DNA from 2 places in the Ottowia sp. SB7-C50 genome. Region 2 is predicted to be linked to the other one. Evidence: predicted binding sites of a transcription regulator. Region 2 holds the regulator's gene; the other holds the start of a gene.
The links. Region 2 encodes sigma-54, which starts transcription at its own class of promoters, with help from an activator protein. Its sites were predicted from a motif close to TGGCANGNAANCTGCTTT; they were not measured.
Positions count from the first base shown of each region.

Region 1: R0D99_RS04005 (ammonium transporter) is a predicted target of sigma-54. The motif match lies at 2,919-2,936, and genes of this name have one in related genera.

Region 1 is NZ_CP136995.1:828,926-836,112, forward strand. It holds gene R0D99_RS03990 (cytochrome C assembly family protein) at 1-535, opposite strand, end outside; gene ffh (signal recognition particle protein) at 706-2,136, shown strand; gene R0D99_RS04000 (low molecular weight protein-tyrosine-phosphatase) at 2,406-2,870, shown strand; gene R0D99_RS04005 (ammonium transporter) at 3,028-4,230, shown strand; gene R0D99_RS04010 (LysR substrate-binding domain-containing protein) at 4,253-5,188, opposite strand; gene R0D99_RS04015 (pirin family protein) at 5,455-6,342, shown strand; gene R0D99_RS04020 (pirin family protein) at 6,490-7,187, shown strand, end outside.
Region 2 is NZ_CP136995.1:332,797-339,983, forward strand. It holds partial or broken gene argS (arginine--tRNA ligase) at 1-697, shown strand, start outside; gene R0D99_RS01575 (SPOR domain-containing protein) at 824-1,648, shown strand; gene R0D99_RS01580 (thiol:disulfide interchange protein DsbA/DsbL) at 1,900-2,535, shown strand; gene lptA (lipopolysaccharide transport periplasmic protein LptA) at 2,660-3,307, shown strand; gene lptB (LPS export ABC transporter ATP-binding protein) at 3,325-4,086, shown strand; gene rpoN (RNA polymerase factor sigma-54) at 4,172-5,863, shown strand; gene R0D99_RS01600 (THUMP domain-containing class I SAM-dependent RNA methyltransferase) at 5,916-7,187, shown strand, end outside.

The sequences.
Region 1 (7,187 bases), 500 kb from region 2:
CGCCGACGAAGCGGAACATCAGCCGTTCCAGCGTCAGCAGCGGCACGCCGCCTTCGGCCACCGGCGAAACCTGACGCATCTGCGCTTCGGCGCGCGTCATGAGCCAGCCATGCGCCACCGCGGCCGCAAACAGCCCATACGCCGAAATGCCCAGCGCCCAATGCAGCGGCAGCAGCGGCGACGACGTGGGCGGCAGGTGCCCGCCCGGAAACAGCAGTGCCAGCACGATGGCGAGGGTGCCGAAGCCGGCCAGCGTCCAGCGCGCGCGCAGGCGGGGATACAGCTGGCTTTCCACCACGTAGGCCGTCAGCACCAGCCACACGGTGATCGACAGCGCGGGCGCGAAGCCGAAGCGCGGCTCGCCGCCAAACAGCGTCCATGCCAGCAGCAGCCCGTGCAGCGCCCACGCCAGCAGCAGCACGCGCCGCGCCGCCAGGTCGCCCAGCGTGCCCGCCGCCACCGCCGGCACGGCGTAGGCCAGCGCCGCCGCAATGCCCAGCAGCAGGCCGACGGAGGAGGTGCTGGCTAGAATCATAAAAATCGAGTTTACCCCCCCTGAGGCGCTGTCGCGCCTTCCCCCCTGGAGGGGGGACGCCGCCAGCGGCCGGGCCAAGCCCGCTCCGCGGCGGCCACCCTAATGGCCTGCTCCGCGGCCTTCTGATTCGTTCCCTTGGATGCGCCGCGCTGCCGCACAGGACTATTGATATGGCCACTGCCCTCACCGACAAACTCTCCAGCCTGGTCAAGAAGATCAGTGGACAGGCGCGCATCACCGAAAGCAACGTGCAGGACATGCTGCGCGAGGTGCGCATGGCGCTGCTTGAGGCCGACGTGGCGCTGCCCGTGGTGCGCGACTTCATCGCGCGCGTCAAGGACAAGGCGATGGGCCAGGAGGTGCTGGGCAGCCTGAAGCCGGGGCAGGCGCTGGTCGGCATCGTCAACCGCGAACTGGCCGCCACCATGGGCGAGGGCGTGGCCGACCTGGACCTGGCCGCGCAGCCGCCCGCCGTCATCCTGATGGCCGGTCTGCAGGGCTCGGGCAAGACGACGACCACCGCCAAGCTGTCGCGCCACCTGATCCAGAAGCGCAAGAAGAAGGTGCTGACGGTGTCAGGCGACGTGTACCGCCCGGCGGCCATCGAGCAGCTGAAAACCGTCACCGCGCAGGCGGGGGCCGACTGGTTTCCGTCCACGCCCGACCAGAAGCCGCTGGACATCGCCCGCGCCGCGCTCGACCACGCCAAGCGGCATTTCTACGACGTGCTGATCGTCGACACCGCCGGCCGGCTGGCGATTGACGAGGCGCTGATGCAGGAGATCAAGACCCTGCACGGCGCGCTGAACCCGGTCGAGACGCTGTTCGTCGTCGACGCCATGCAAGGCCAGGACGCCGCCAACACCGCCAAGGCGTTCAAGGACGCGCTGCCGCTGACCGGCATCGTGCTGACCAAGATGGACGGCGATTCGCGCGGCGGCGCGGCGCTGTCGGTGCGGCAGGTGACGGGCGCGCCGATCAAGTTTGCCGGCGTCAGCGAAAAGATCGACGGCCTGGAAGTGTTCGACGCTGAGCGCCACGCGGGCCGCATCCTGGGCATGGGCGACGTGGTGGCGCTGGTCGAGCAGGTCACCGCCAACGTCGACATCGAGGCGGCCAAGAAGCTGGCCGAAAAGGTCAAGAGCGGCAGCGGCTTCGACCTGCAGGACTTCCTGGGTCAATTGCAGCAGATGAAGCAGATGGGCGGCCTGGGCAGCCTGATGGACAAGCTGCCCGCGCAGATGGCCGCCAAGGCGACCGACGCCGACCTGGCGCGTGCCGAGAAGGACATCAAGCGCAAGGAAGGCATCATCAACAGCATGACGCCGCTGGAGCGCCGCAAGCCCGAACTGCTGAAGGCCACGCGCAAGCGCCGCATCGCCGCCGGTGCCGGCGTGCAGGTGCAGGAAGTCAACCGCCTGCTGAAGGAATTCGAGCAGATGCAGGGCATGATGAAGCAGTTCAAAGGCGGCGCCATGGCCAAGATGATGCGCAAGATGGGCGGCATGAAGGGCCTCGGCGGCCTGCTGGGCGGCGGTGGCGCCATGCCGCCGCTGCCGCCGGGCTTTGGCGGGCCGGGCGGGCCGAAGCGGCCGTTCTGAAAACAGCCGAACAGCCGGGCACAGCCGGAGATCCGGACGCAGAGGACGCAAAGGATTCGCAGAGGACGCAAAAGAACAGCCAAAAAGGTTGTTTTGGATTCTTTTGCGTCCTCTGCGGAATCTTTGCGTCTGGCGGTTATTTCTTGGTCATAACGGCCTGCAGCGCTTGACTGTCAAGCGCGAGTAGCTATGAAATCATGAGCAATCGACGTCATTTGCCCAGCCTCGACCTGCCCGCCGCCACGCCCGCGCGCCCGCTGCGCGTGCTGATGGTGTGCATGGGCAACATCTGCCGCAGTCCGACGGCGCATGGCGTGCTGGAACGCAAGGTGGCCGACGCCGGGCTGGCCGACCGCATCCAGGTCGATTCGGCCGGCACGCACGACTACCACGTCGGCCGTCCGCCCGACGAGCGCTCGCAGGCGCATGCGCTGCGGCGCGGCGTCGACCTGAGCGCGCAGCGCGCGCGCCAGCTCACGCGGCAGGACTTCGACGATTTCGACCTGGTGCTGGTGATGGACGACGCCAACGAGCAGGCCGCGCGCCGCCTGTGCGCGCCCACGCAGCGCCACCGCCTGCGGCGCCTGACCGACTTCTGCACCCGCCACAGCGCCCACGAAGTGCCCGACCCGTACTACGGCGGCGCCGACGGCTTCGAGCACGTGCTGGACCTGGTCGAGGACGCCTGCGACGGCTTGCTGCGGCAACTGGCGGCGGCCGGCCGACACTCCTAACGGCCGCGCACCGCTTCGGCGTGTGTGGCGCCGGGCGCGTCACCACGTTGGCGCGCAACTTGCATTCCCCCAGTGCATCGCACCGCCCCGGCGCGAAACGCACCGAAATGGTGATTCACGTCGGGTCGGGCGGCCACTCAACGACGGGGATTGCACGATGGATGCACTGAATCAGGGCGCGAACGCGCTGTTTGTGTTGCTCGGCGGGATCATGGTGCTGGCCATGCACGCCGGCTTTGCCTTTCTGGAACTGGGCACCGTGCGCAAGAAGAACCAGGTCAATGCGCTGGTCAAGATCCTGGTGGATTTCTCGGTGTCGACGGTGGTGTATTTCGTCGTCGGCTACGGCGTGGCGTACGGCACGCACTTCTTCATTGGCGCCGAGCAGCTGGCCGCCAAGAACGGCTACGAGCTGGTCAAGTTCTTCTTCCTGCTGACCTTTGCGGCCGCCATCCCGGCCATCATTTCGGGCGGCATCGCCGAGCGCGCCAAGTTCTGGCCGCAGCTGATCGCCACCGCCATCGTGGTGGGCTTCATCTACCCGTTCTTCGAGGGCATTGCCTGGAACCAGCACTTTGGCGTGCAGGGGTGGATCAAGTCGCTGACGGGGGTGGAATTCCACGACTTCGCCGGCTCGGTGGTGGTGCATGCCGTGGGCGGCTGGATCGCGCTGCCCGCCGTGCTGTTGCTGGGCGCGCGCTACAACCGCTACCGCAAGGACGGTGGCGTCAGCGCGCACCCGCCGTCGAGCATCCCCTTCCTGGCGCTGGGCGCGTGGATTCTGGTGGTGGGCTGGTTCGGCTTCAACGTGATGAGCGCACAGACGCTGGACAAGATATCGGGCCTGGTCGCCGTCAATTCGCTGATGGCCATGGTCGGCGGCACGCTGGCGGCGCTGGCGCTGGGCAAGAACGACCCCGGCTTCGTGCACAACGGCCCGCTGGCCGGGCTGGTGGCGGTGTGCGCCGGGTCCGACCTGATGCACCCCATCGGTGCATTCGTGGTCGGCGCGGTCGCGGGCGCGCTGTTCGTGGCCATGTTCACGCTGGTGCAGAACCGCTGGCGCATTGACGACGTGCTGGGTGTGTGGCCGCTGCACGGCCTGTGCGGCACCTGGGGCGGGCTGGCGGCCGGCATCTTCGGCACGCACGCGTTGGGCGGCCTGGGCGGCGTCAACTTCGGCGCCCAGCTGATCGGCACCGTGCTGGGCGTGGCCTGGGCGGTGCTGGGCGGATTCGCGGTGTACGGCACGCTGAAGAAGCTGTTTGGCCTGCGCCTGTCGCAGGAAGAGGAGTACAACGGCGCCGACCTGTCGATCCACCGCATCACCGCCATGCCGGAGCGCGAAGTCACCTGGTGACGCCGAGGCGCCGGCGCGGCGCTCAGCCGCCCGGCACGCGCAGGCAGCGCCCCTCGCGCGCCAGTTGGTCGAAGCCGGCCGCCAGCGCGTCCAGCAGCTGCCGCAGCGCCGGCCGCATGCCCTGCCGGCTGGCGAAGGCCGCCTGAACCAGCCCGGGCGGCGGCGCCCAGCCGGGCAGCAGCTCCTGCAATTCGCCCCGCGCCAGCGGGCCATGCGCCATCAGCCGGGGCAGGGCGGCGCAGCCCACGCCCGCCAGCGCGGCGCACAGCAGCGCGCCCATGTCGTCGGCCACCAGGCGCGGCGCCAGCGGCACGTCGGCCTGCGCGCCCTCGGGGCCGCTCAGGCGCCAGCGCGTTTCGTCGGGTGAATTGCCCAGCGCCAGCGTGGGCAGGCGCGCCAGGTCGGCCGGCGTGGCGGGCGGCGGCGCATTGGCCAGCAGGCGGGGCGCGGCCACCAGCACATGCGGGCTGAGCGCCAGCGCCTTGACCACCTCGTCCTGCGGCAGTGCGGCGCCGGGGGCGCGCACGCGCAGCGCCAGGTCCACGCCGTCCTGCCACACGTCGACGTTGCGGTTGCTGGCCTGCACGCGGATGTCGACCTGCGGCCAGGCGTTGAGAAAGCGCGCCAGCATGTCGCCCACGGCGTGCTGCAGCAGCGCGGGCGGGCACGACAGGCGCACGGTGCCGCGCGGTGCGGCGGTCTGTTCATGCACCAGCGCCTGCACGCCGGCGGCCTCGGCCAGCATGGCGTGGGCGTGCTGCAGCGTGCGCTGGCCGATCTCGGTCAGCGCAAAGCGCCGCGTGGTGCGCTGGATGAGCCGCACGCCCAGTTGCGATTCCAGCTCGGCCACGCGGCGGCTCAGCTTGCTTTTGGGGATGCCGGTGGCGCGCTCGGCCGCGGCAAAGCCGCCGTGATCGTCCACCTGGGCGAAGTAGGCGAGGGCGTTCAGGTCTTGCATGGGGCTTTGAGGCTTTAAAACGGCCGGACGCGAAGGACGCAAAGGATTCGCGAAGGACGCAAAAGAAAATCCAAAAGATTTTTTGGGGCTGCGTCAGCGGCTTTTGCCTGCGGACGGCTCATTGTTCTGAATTTAGAACGATATGGTGGATTTTTAATTGTTTAAACCCGATTGCCGCGCCCATACCATTCAATCATGCGCCGACGATCCGGTGGGCGCCCCACTTGGCGCGGCTCGGTCCGCGCACTGACGAAGAGCTTATCGACATGACCCCTGTCCTCACCGCAAAAAAAGTCCTCGACACGCGCAGCGCGCCCGGCCGCCACTGGGTGGGCGACGGTTTTCCGGTGCACGGCCTGTTCGGCTACAGCGGCGCCGGCGTGGCCGAGCGCAGCCCGTTCCTGATGCTCGACTACGCCGCGCCGACGCGCTTTGAGCCCAACGCCGGCTATCGGCGCGGCGTGGGGCAGCACCCCCACCGCGGCTTCGAGACCGTGACCATCGTCTACGACGGCGAGGTGGAGCACCGCGACAGCACCGGTGCCGGCGGCGTCATCGGCCCCGGCGACGTGCAGTGGATGACGGCCGGCGGCGGCATCATCCATGAGGAGTTCCAATCCGAGGCCTTCAGCAAGACCGGCGGCCCGTTCGAGATGGTGCAGCTGTGGGTCAACCTGCCTGCCAAGGACAAGATGACCCCGGCGCACTACCAGGGCATCACCGATTCGAGCATTCCATCGGTGGCGTTGCCGGGCGACGCCGGCCGCGTGCGGGTGATCGCCGGCGCTTTCGGTGACGCGAAAGGGCCCGCCGAAACCTACACGCCCCTGAACGTGTGGGACGTGCGCCTCGCCGCCGGCCAGACCGCCGATCTGTCGCAGCCCGAAGGCTGGAGCACCATCGTCGTGGTGCTGGACGGCACGGTGATGCTGAATGGCGACACCGTGCTGCGCGCCGCCGACATGGCCACGCTGTCGGCCGCGGGAACGGGGCTGACGGTCGAGGCCAACGGCAACGCCAAGCTGCTGGTGCTGGCGGGCGAGCCGATCGACGAGCCGGTGGTTGGCTACGGGCCGTTCGTGATGAACAGCCAGCAGCAGATCGCCGAGGCGATCAACGACTTCAACAGCGGCCGGTTTGGCCGCATGGGTTGATGCGGCGGGCCGCGCGTCGGCACCCCGATGCGCGGCCCTTGTCACGGCGCGCGGCCGCGGCGATGATGGGGTGCCAAACCGGCCGCCAGCGTTTGTCCAGAAAGCGCACATAGCTATTGATTTGATAGTATTCTGACGGAGCCTGCCATGACCCCATCACCCCTGCGCATCCCCGCACGCACCGCCCACATCGGCGGTGGTGCGCCCGTGGCACGCACGCTGCCGTCGCGGCTCAAGCGCACCATCGGCGCCTGGTGTTTTCTGGACCACGCCGGGCCGGCGGACTTTGCGCCCGGCCAGGGGCTTCGCGTGGGGCCACACCCGCACACGGCGCTGCAGACCTTCACCTGGATGCTCGAAGGCGAGGTGCTGCACCGCGACAGCCTGGGCCACGAGCAGGTCATCCGCCCCGGTCAGGTCAACCTGATGACCGCGGGCCACGGCATCGCGCACACCGAGGAATCGCTGCCCAACCAGACCCGGCTGCACGCCGCGCAGCTGTGGATCGCGCTGCCCGCGCATGCGGCCGACATGGCGCCGCGCTTCGACCACTACCCCGATCTGCCGCGCTGGCAGCACGACGGCATCGACGTGGTGCTGCTGGCGGGCGAATGGCAAGGCCGGCGCGCGCCGACGCAGGTGCATACGCCGCTGGTTGGCGCCGACCTGTTCTCGGCCGCGGGCGCGCAGGCCTCGCTGCCGCTCGACCCGGCGTTTGAATACGGCCTGATGCCGCTCACCGGCACCGCCGCCGCGCAAGGCCAGGCACTGGCGCAGGACGAACTGCTGTACCTGCCGCCCGGCGCCACCGAGCTGGCGCTCGATCTGCCCGCCGGTACGCGCGC
Region 2 (7,187 bases):
TCACCAAGTGGGAGCGCGGCTACCCCAAGGTCGTCAACATCCAGGGCACCGACCACCACGGCACCATCGCCCGTGTGCGCGCCGGGCTGCAGGCGGCGGGTGTCGGCATTCCGGCCGGCTACCCCGACTACGTGCTGCACACCATGGTGCGCGTGGTCAAAGGCGGCGAAGAGGTCAAGATCAGCAAGCGCGCCGGCAGCTACGTCACGCTGCGCGACCTGATCGAATGGACCAGCGCGGATGCGGTGCGCTTCTTCTGCTCAGCCGCAAGCCCGACACCGAATACACCTTCGACGTCGACCTGGCGGTGCAGAAGAACAACGACAACCCGGTGTATTACGTGCAGTACGCCCACGCGCGCATCTGCTCGGTGCTGGATGCCTGGGGCGGCGACTTGGGCACGCTGGCCGATGCCGATCTGGCGCCGCTCGACACCCCCGCCGCGCAGGCGCTGATGCTTCAACTGGCCAAATACCCCGAAATGCTGACCGCCGCCGCGCAGGACTTTGCCCCGCACGACGTCACCTTCTACCTGCGCGAGCTGGCCGCCAGCTACCACAGCTACTACGACGCCGAGCGCATCCTGGTCGATGACGACACGGTGAAAAAAGCCCGCCTCGCCTTGGTCGCCGCCACCGCGCAGGTATTGCACAATGGCCTGTCGGTGCTGGGCGTGTCGGCCCCCGCCCGGATGTAACGCGTTATCCCACCATGATTTTTCATTTCCGTCCGCACCGCATGCATGCAGTGAAAGTGAACCGAGTGGCCGCGGAGCAGGCCATGCCAGCGACCGCCGTGGCCGGGCTTGCACCGGCCACTGTCGGTGCCTCCTCTCTGGGGGGAAGGCGCGCAGCAACTCAAGGGGGGAGGCACTTTCCTCGGCGTCATCCTGGGCGTGGTCTTCGGCCTGGCCGTGGCGCTGGGCGTGGCCATCTACGTCGCCAAGGTGCCGGTGCCGTTCGTCAACAAGAACACGTCGCGCACCAGCGGCCAGGACGCGGCCGAAGCCGAGAAGAACCGCGACTGGGACCCCAACGCGCCGCTGCGCAACCGCAATGCGGCCAAGCCCAGCGGCGGCGGCACCGTCAGCAGCGGCACCGTGGCGCCCGCGCCCGAGCCGGCGCCCATTCCGGCGCCGGCCGAAGTGGCGCGCCCCGCGCCCGCCGTGGTCAAGCCGGCAGAGGTCAAGCCCGCCGAGGTGAAATCGGCTGAAACGAAGCCGGCCGAAAGCAAGCCGGCCGAAACGAAGCCGCCGCGCACGGCGGAAAGCAAGCCTGCCACGCGCGCCGCCGACAAGGCGTCCGAGCCGCCCCCCGTGGCCACGCGCCCGCCCCGCCCCACCTCGAACGACCCGCTGGGTGACCTGGCGGCCGCCCGTTCCGGCAACGCGCCCGCCGCGCAGACGGCCGAAGCGTTCACTTACTTCGTGCAGGCCGGCGCGTTCCGCACGTCCGAAGACGCCGACGCGCAGCGCGCCCGCCTGCAGCTGATGGGCGTCGAGGCCCGCGTGACCGAGCGCGAACAGTCCGGCCGCACCGTCTACCGCGTGCGCGTCGGGCCGTTCCAGAACAAGGACGCCGCCGACCGGGTGAAAGACCGCCTGGATGGCAATGGCTTTGACTCGGCGCTGGTGCGGGTGCAGAGGTGATCCCCCAAAAGCTAATCCCCCTGTGGCGCCTGCGGCGCCTTCCCCCCGGTGGGGGACAACGCTGGCGGCCGGGGCAAGCCCGCTCCGCGGCGTTCTCGAATGGCCTGCTCCGCGGCCCGTTTTCAGGGCTTGCTGCGCAGCCCTGGGGTGAGAAGTTGACAAATTCTTCACACGGTGGCGCCGTGGTGAGCGGAACTCGCCGGCAGCGCAGCCACTCTGATGCCTGTTGAAAGAAACGGAATCCTGATCCCATGAAACGTCGTGAATTTGCCCTGGGGGCCACCGCCTTTGCCCTGCCCGGCCTGCTGGCCCTGCCTGCCCATGCCCAGTCCGGTCCGGGCTACGTCACGCTGAAGGAGCGCGCGCCGGTGGAGTCGCCCGCGGGGCAGATCGAGGTGATCGAGTTCTTTTCGTACGGCTGCTCGCACTGCAAGAACTTCGAGCCGATGTTCAGCGCCTGGAAGAAGGCGGCGCCGAAGGACGTGAACGTGCGCCTGGTGCACGTGGGCTTCCAGACCAGCTTCGAGCCGCTGCAGCGCATCTACTACGCGCTGGAGACCATGGGTCCGGCCGCGCTGGAAAAAGTGCACGGCAAGGTGTTCGACGCCCTGCAGACCGAGCGCAAGCGCGTCGACAAGCCCGAGGTGCTGTTCCCCTGGATCGCCGAGCAGGGCGTGGACCGCGCCAAGTTCGAGGAAGCCTACAAGTCCTTCGGCGTGGCCAGCAAGCTGCGCCGCGCGGTGCAGTTGCAGGAGGCCTACAAGGTCGAAGGCACGCCGGCGCTGGGCATTGCGGGCAAGTACTACACCGACGGCTCCATGGCCGGCGGATTCGAGCGCATGATCCAGATCGCCAACAACCTGATCGCACAGGAGCGCAAGCGCTGATCGCGGCGCCGCGCGTGCCCCCCAAAGCCCGCCCTGGCGGGCTTTTTTCATGCGCACGCCGCGGGCCGGCCGGTCGAACCGCCCTACAATGAAACGCATCGATCAAGCAAAAAGCGTGCCTTTGATGAAGCACCCGTTTTTTACCTCTGTAGCTGCGCTGGCGTGGGCGATGGCCTTGGCCCTGGGCGCGACGTCGGCCTGGGCCGAGCGCGCCGACCGCGACAAGCCCATGAACATCGAGTCCGATGCCCTGCGCTATGAGGATCAGAAGCAGCTATCCACCTTCACCGGCCGCGTGGTGGTGACCAAGGGCACCATCGTGATGCGCGGCGCCCGGCTGGAAGTGCGGCAGGACGCCAACGGCAACCAGTTCGGCACCATGTTCGCCGAGCCCGGCAAGCGCGCCTTCTTCCGCCAGAAGCGCGAAGGCGTCGACGAATTCATCGAAGGCGAAGGCGAAACCATCGAATACGACGGCAAGGCCGACACGGTGCGCTTTCTGCGCCGCGCCGAAATGCGCCGGCTGGCCGGCGCCACGCTGCAGGACCAGGTGCTGGGCAGCGTGATCGTCTACAACAACACCACCGAGGTCTACACCGTCGACGGCGCGCCGCGCGCCGATGGTGCGCCTTCGGCCGCGCCGGGCGGCCGCGTGCGCGCCACGCTGGCACCGCGCAACCCCAGCGGTGCCGCGCCCGCCGCGCCGCCGTCGGCGCCCGCTGCCGTGCCGCTGCGCCCGGCCGACCGGCTGCCAGCAGGGGCAGGCGGGTGAAGGTGGCGGTCGCGGAAATGCCGGCGGTCGATGCGGGCCAGAGCCGGCTGGCAGTGCGCGGCCTGCGCAAGAACTACGGCGCGCGCCGCGTGGTGCACGACGTGTCGCTCGACGTCGCCAACGGCGAGGTGGTGGGCCTGCTGGGCCCCAACGGCGCCGGCAAGACCACGTCGTTCTACATGATCGTCGGCCTGGTGCGCGCCGACGCGGGCAGCATCACCATTGATGGCCGGTCGATCGAGCACATGCCGATCCACCAGCGCTCGCGCCTGGGCCTGTCGTATCTGCCGCAGGAAGCGTCGATCTTCCGCAAGCTCACCGTGGCCGAGAACGTGCGTGCCGTGCTCGAATTGCAGGTCGGCCCCGATGGCCGCGCGCTGCCGCGCGCCGAGATCGAGCGCCGCCTGACCGAGCTGCTGGAGCAGCTGCACGTGAATTCGCTGCGCGATTCGCCCGCGCCGGCGCTGTCGGGCGGCGAGCGCCGGCGCGTCGAAATCGCGCGCGCGCTGGCCACGCAGCCGCGCTTCATCCTGCTGGACGAGCCATTCGCGGGCATCGACCCCATCGCCGTGATCGAGATCCAGCGCATCATCGCCTTCCTGAAGGACCGCGGCATCGGCGTGCTGATCACCGACCACAACGTGCGCGAGACGCTGGGCATCTGCGACCACGCGGTCATCATCAGCGAAGGCCGCGTGCTGGCGACCGGCACACCAGCCGACATCGTCGACAACCCCGAGGTGCGGCGCGTCTACCTGGGCGAGCATTTCAGGTTGTGACAGCTCACGCCCCTGAGTCGCTGGCGCGCCTGCCCGCCGCTGCTGCGCGAGGGGGCACAAGGCCGATGCCCGCTGCAAGGACCGCATGAAGCCCGGCCTGTCGCTGCGCGTTTCGCAGCATCTGGCGCTGACGCCGCAACTGCAGCAGTCGATCCGCCTGCTGCAGCTGTCCACGCTGGAACTCGCCAGCGAAGTCGAGCAGATGCTGGACGACAACCCGTTTCTCGAGCGCGAGGACGACGCCGCGCCGCGCGAGGAATTCGGGCTGGCCCGTGCCGACACGCGCGTCAGCGAAGGCGACCGCATCCATGAAGCGGCGTCCACCACAGACGACCCCAGCGCCGCCGGCGACGCCCCCGTCGACAGCCTGTTGCCCGACAGCTGGGACGGCGACGGCAGCGTCGAGGTCACGCCCGACGACAGCGAATGGGGCGGCGATGCCCCGGCGCGCGCCCGCGGGGCGGACGGCGACGACGAACTGGACCCGGGCGAGCGCGGCGGCCCGCACGAGTCGCTGACCGAGCACCTGCACCGCCAGGCGCTGGCATTGCGGCTGTCGCCCGAAGACCGGGCGGCGCTGCACTTTCTCATCGAGTCGCTGAACGACGACGGTTATCTGGAAGACTCGCTCGCCCAGCTGGCCGCCACGCTGACCGACGAGGGCGACGACCTGGAGGAGCTGGAAGAACTGGTGCACCGCTTCAGCCTGGCGCTGAAGCTGCTGCAATCGCTGGAGCCGCCCGGCGTGGGCGCGCGCCACCTGGCCGAATGCCTGACGCTGCAATTGAAAAGCCGCCAGGCCGAGCGCGACGTGCCGGCCAGCGAGCAGGCGGTGATCGCCAGCGCGCTGAAGGTGTGCGCCCAGCCCGGTGTGCTCGACCTGCTGGCGCGGCGCGACGCGAAAAAGCTGGCGCAGCTGACGGGCGACGCCGAAGACGCGGTGCGCGCCGCCATGGCGCTGATCGCGCGGCTCGACCCCAAGCCCGGCCGGCCCTTTGCCGACGTCGAGCGCAACGCCATCGTGCCCGACGTCATCGTCACCGCCAGCGGCGCGGGCGGCGTGCAGCGCTTTCGCGTACAGCTCAACCCTGACGTGATGCCGCGCCTGCGCGTGCACGACCTCTACGCCAGCGCGCTGCGCGGCGGCAAGGGCGGCGAAGGCCACCAGGCGCTGGCCAGCCGGCTGCAGGAAGCGCGCTGGTTCATCAAGAACATCCAGCAGCGCTTCGACACTATCCTGCGCGTGGCCACGGCCATCGTCGAGCGGCAGCGCAACTTCTTCGTGCATGGCGAGGTGGCGATGCGCCCTATGGTGCAGCGCGAACTGGCCGATGAACTGGGCGTGCACGAATCGACCATCTCGCGCGTGACCACCGCCAAGTACATGGCCACGCCGCGCGGCACGTTCGAGCTGAAGTATTTCTTCGGCTCCGCCCTGGCCACCGAAGCCGGCGGCAACGCCAGCAGCACGGCGGTGCGCGCGCTCATCAGGCAACTGATCGCCGCCGAAAATGCCAGCCAGCCGCTGTCCGACAGCAAGATCGCGGACATGCTGAAGGAGCAAGGCATCGACTGCGCGCGCCGCACCGTAGCCAAGTACCGCGAGGCGCTGCGCATTCCGGTGGCGAGCTTGAGGAGGACGGCCCCCCCCCTGAGTCGCCTGCGGCGCCTTCCCCCCAGGGGGACGCCGCTGGTCGCCGGGGGGGGACCCCGGCTTGGGCGGCCCGCGCATGGCCTGCTCCGCGGCCATTTGACATGGCCGCGCGGGGGCGTGTGATCGAGGCTGGCGCATGGGGCATCATTGGCGCTTGCTGGATTCCCACACCTCCATGACATTGCTGACCCTGTTTCTTCCCTGCGCCGGTGGCGTCGAGGGTTTTCTTGCTGATGAGGTGCACGGCCTGAGCGGCCTGGTGGGCCAGGACTTGCTGACGGTGCGCGGCGGTGTGCGCGTGCGGGGTGACTGGGCGTTGATGCAGCGCTTGAACCTGCACAGCCGCCTGGCGCAGCGCGTGCTGATCGAGCTGGCCCATGCGCCGTACCGCGACGAGCAGGACCTGTATGCGCTGGCAGCGGGCGCGGCGTGGGAGGACTGGTTTGCGCCGCAACAGACCTTCCGCGTCGACCTGACGGCGCAGGCGAGTCCGCTCAAGAGCCTCAACTTTGCCACCCTGCGCGTGAAGGACGCGGTAGCCGACCGGTTTCGCGCCCACGCGGGCGGCGTGCGCCCCAGCATCGACACGCACGCGCCGCAGGTGCGCGTCGTCGCGCACCTGGACGCCACGCACGCCACGCTGTACATCGACACCAGCGGCGAGCCGCTGTTCAAGCGCGGCTGGCGGCAGGACAAGGGCGACGCGCCGCTGAAGGAGACGCTGGCCGCCGCCATGCTGGCCGCCAGCGGCTGGTGGCTGCCGGCCGAGCGGCGCGTGGTCGACTCGCCGCTGTACGACCCCTGCTGCGGCAGCGGCACCATCGTCATCGAGGCGGCGCAACTGCGCCTGGGCCTGCCGGCTGGCGGGCAGCGGCGCTTCGGGTTCGAGCGCCTGCGTCCGTTCGACGCGGCGCAGTGGAATGCTATAAAAAAAGAAGCTGCTCACGCTGATCAGGCAAGCGCTGGAGGCGCTTTGGGCTTGAAGGATGGCGCCATTCACGTGTTCGGCAGCGACGTCGCCCACCGCATGGTCGACTTTGCACAGCGCAACGCCGAGCGCGCCGGTGTCGCCCACGCGGTGCAATTGCGCGGCGGCGACGCGCTGCAGCGCATGCCACCCACCGCGCAGCCCGGCGTGCTGCTGATGAACCCGCCGTATGGCGAGCGCATCGCCGCCGCCGGCGTGGCGGGGCAGAAGGGGCACGGGCGCGAAGCCTTTCAGAGCGGCACGTTGGCCCACCAGCGCGGCGCCGACGGCGCGGCCCGCACGGCGGCCGAAGTCAATGCGGGCGATGAGTTCTTCACGCGCCTGGCCGCGCACTGGAAGAGCCACTACGCCGGCTGGACGGCCTGGTTGCTGACGCCCGACCTGAAGCTGCCCGGCCGCCTGCGGCTGAAGGAATCGCGCCGCGTGCCGCTGTGGAACGGCCCCATCGAATGCCGCCTG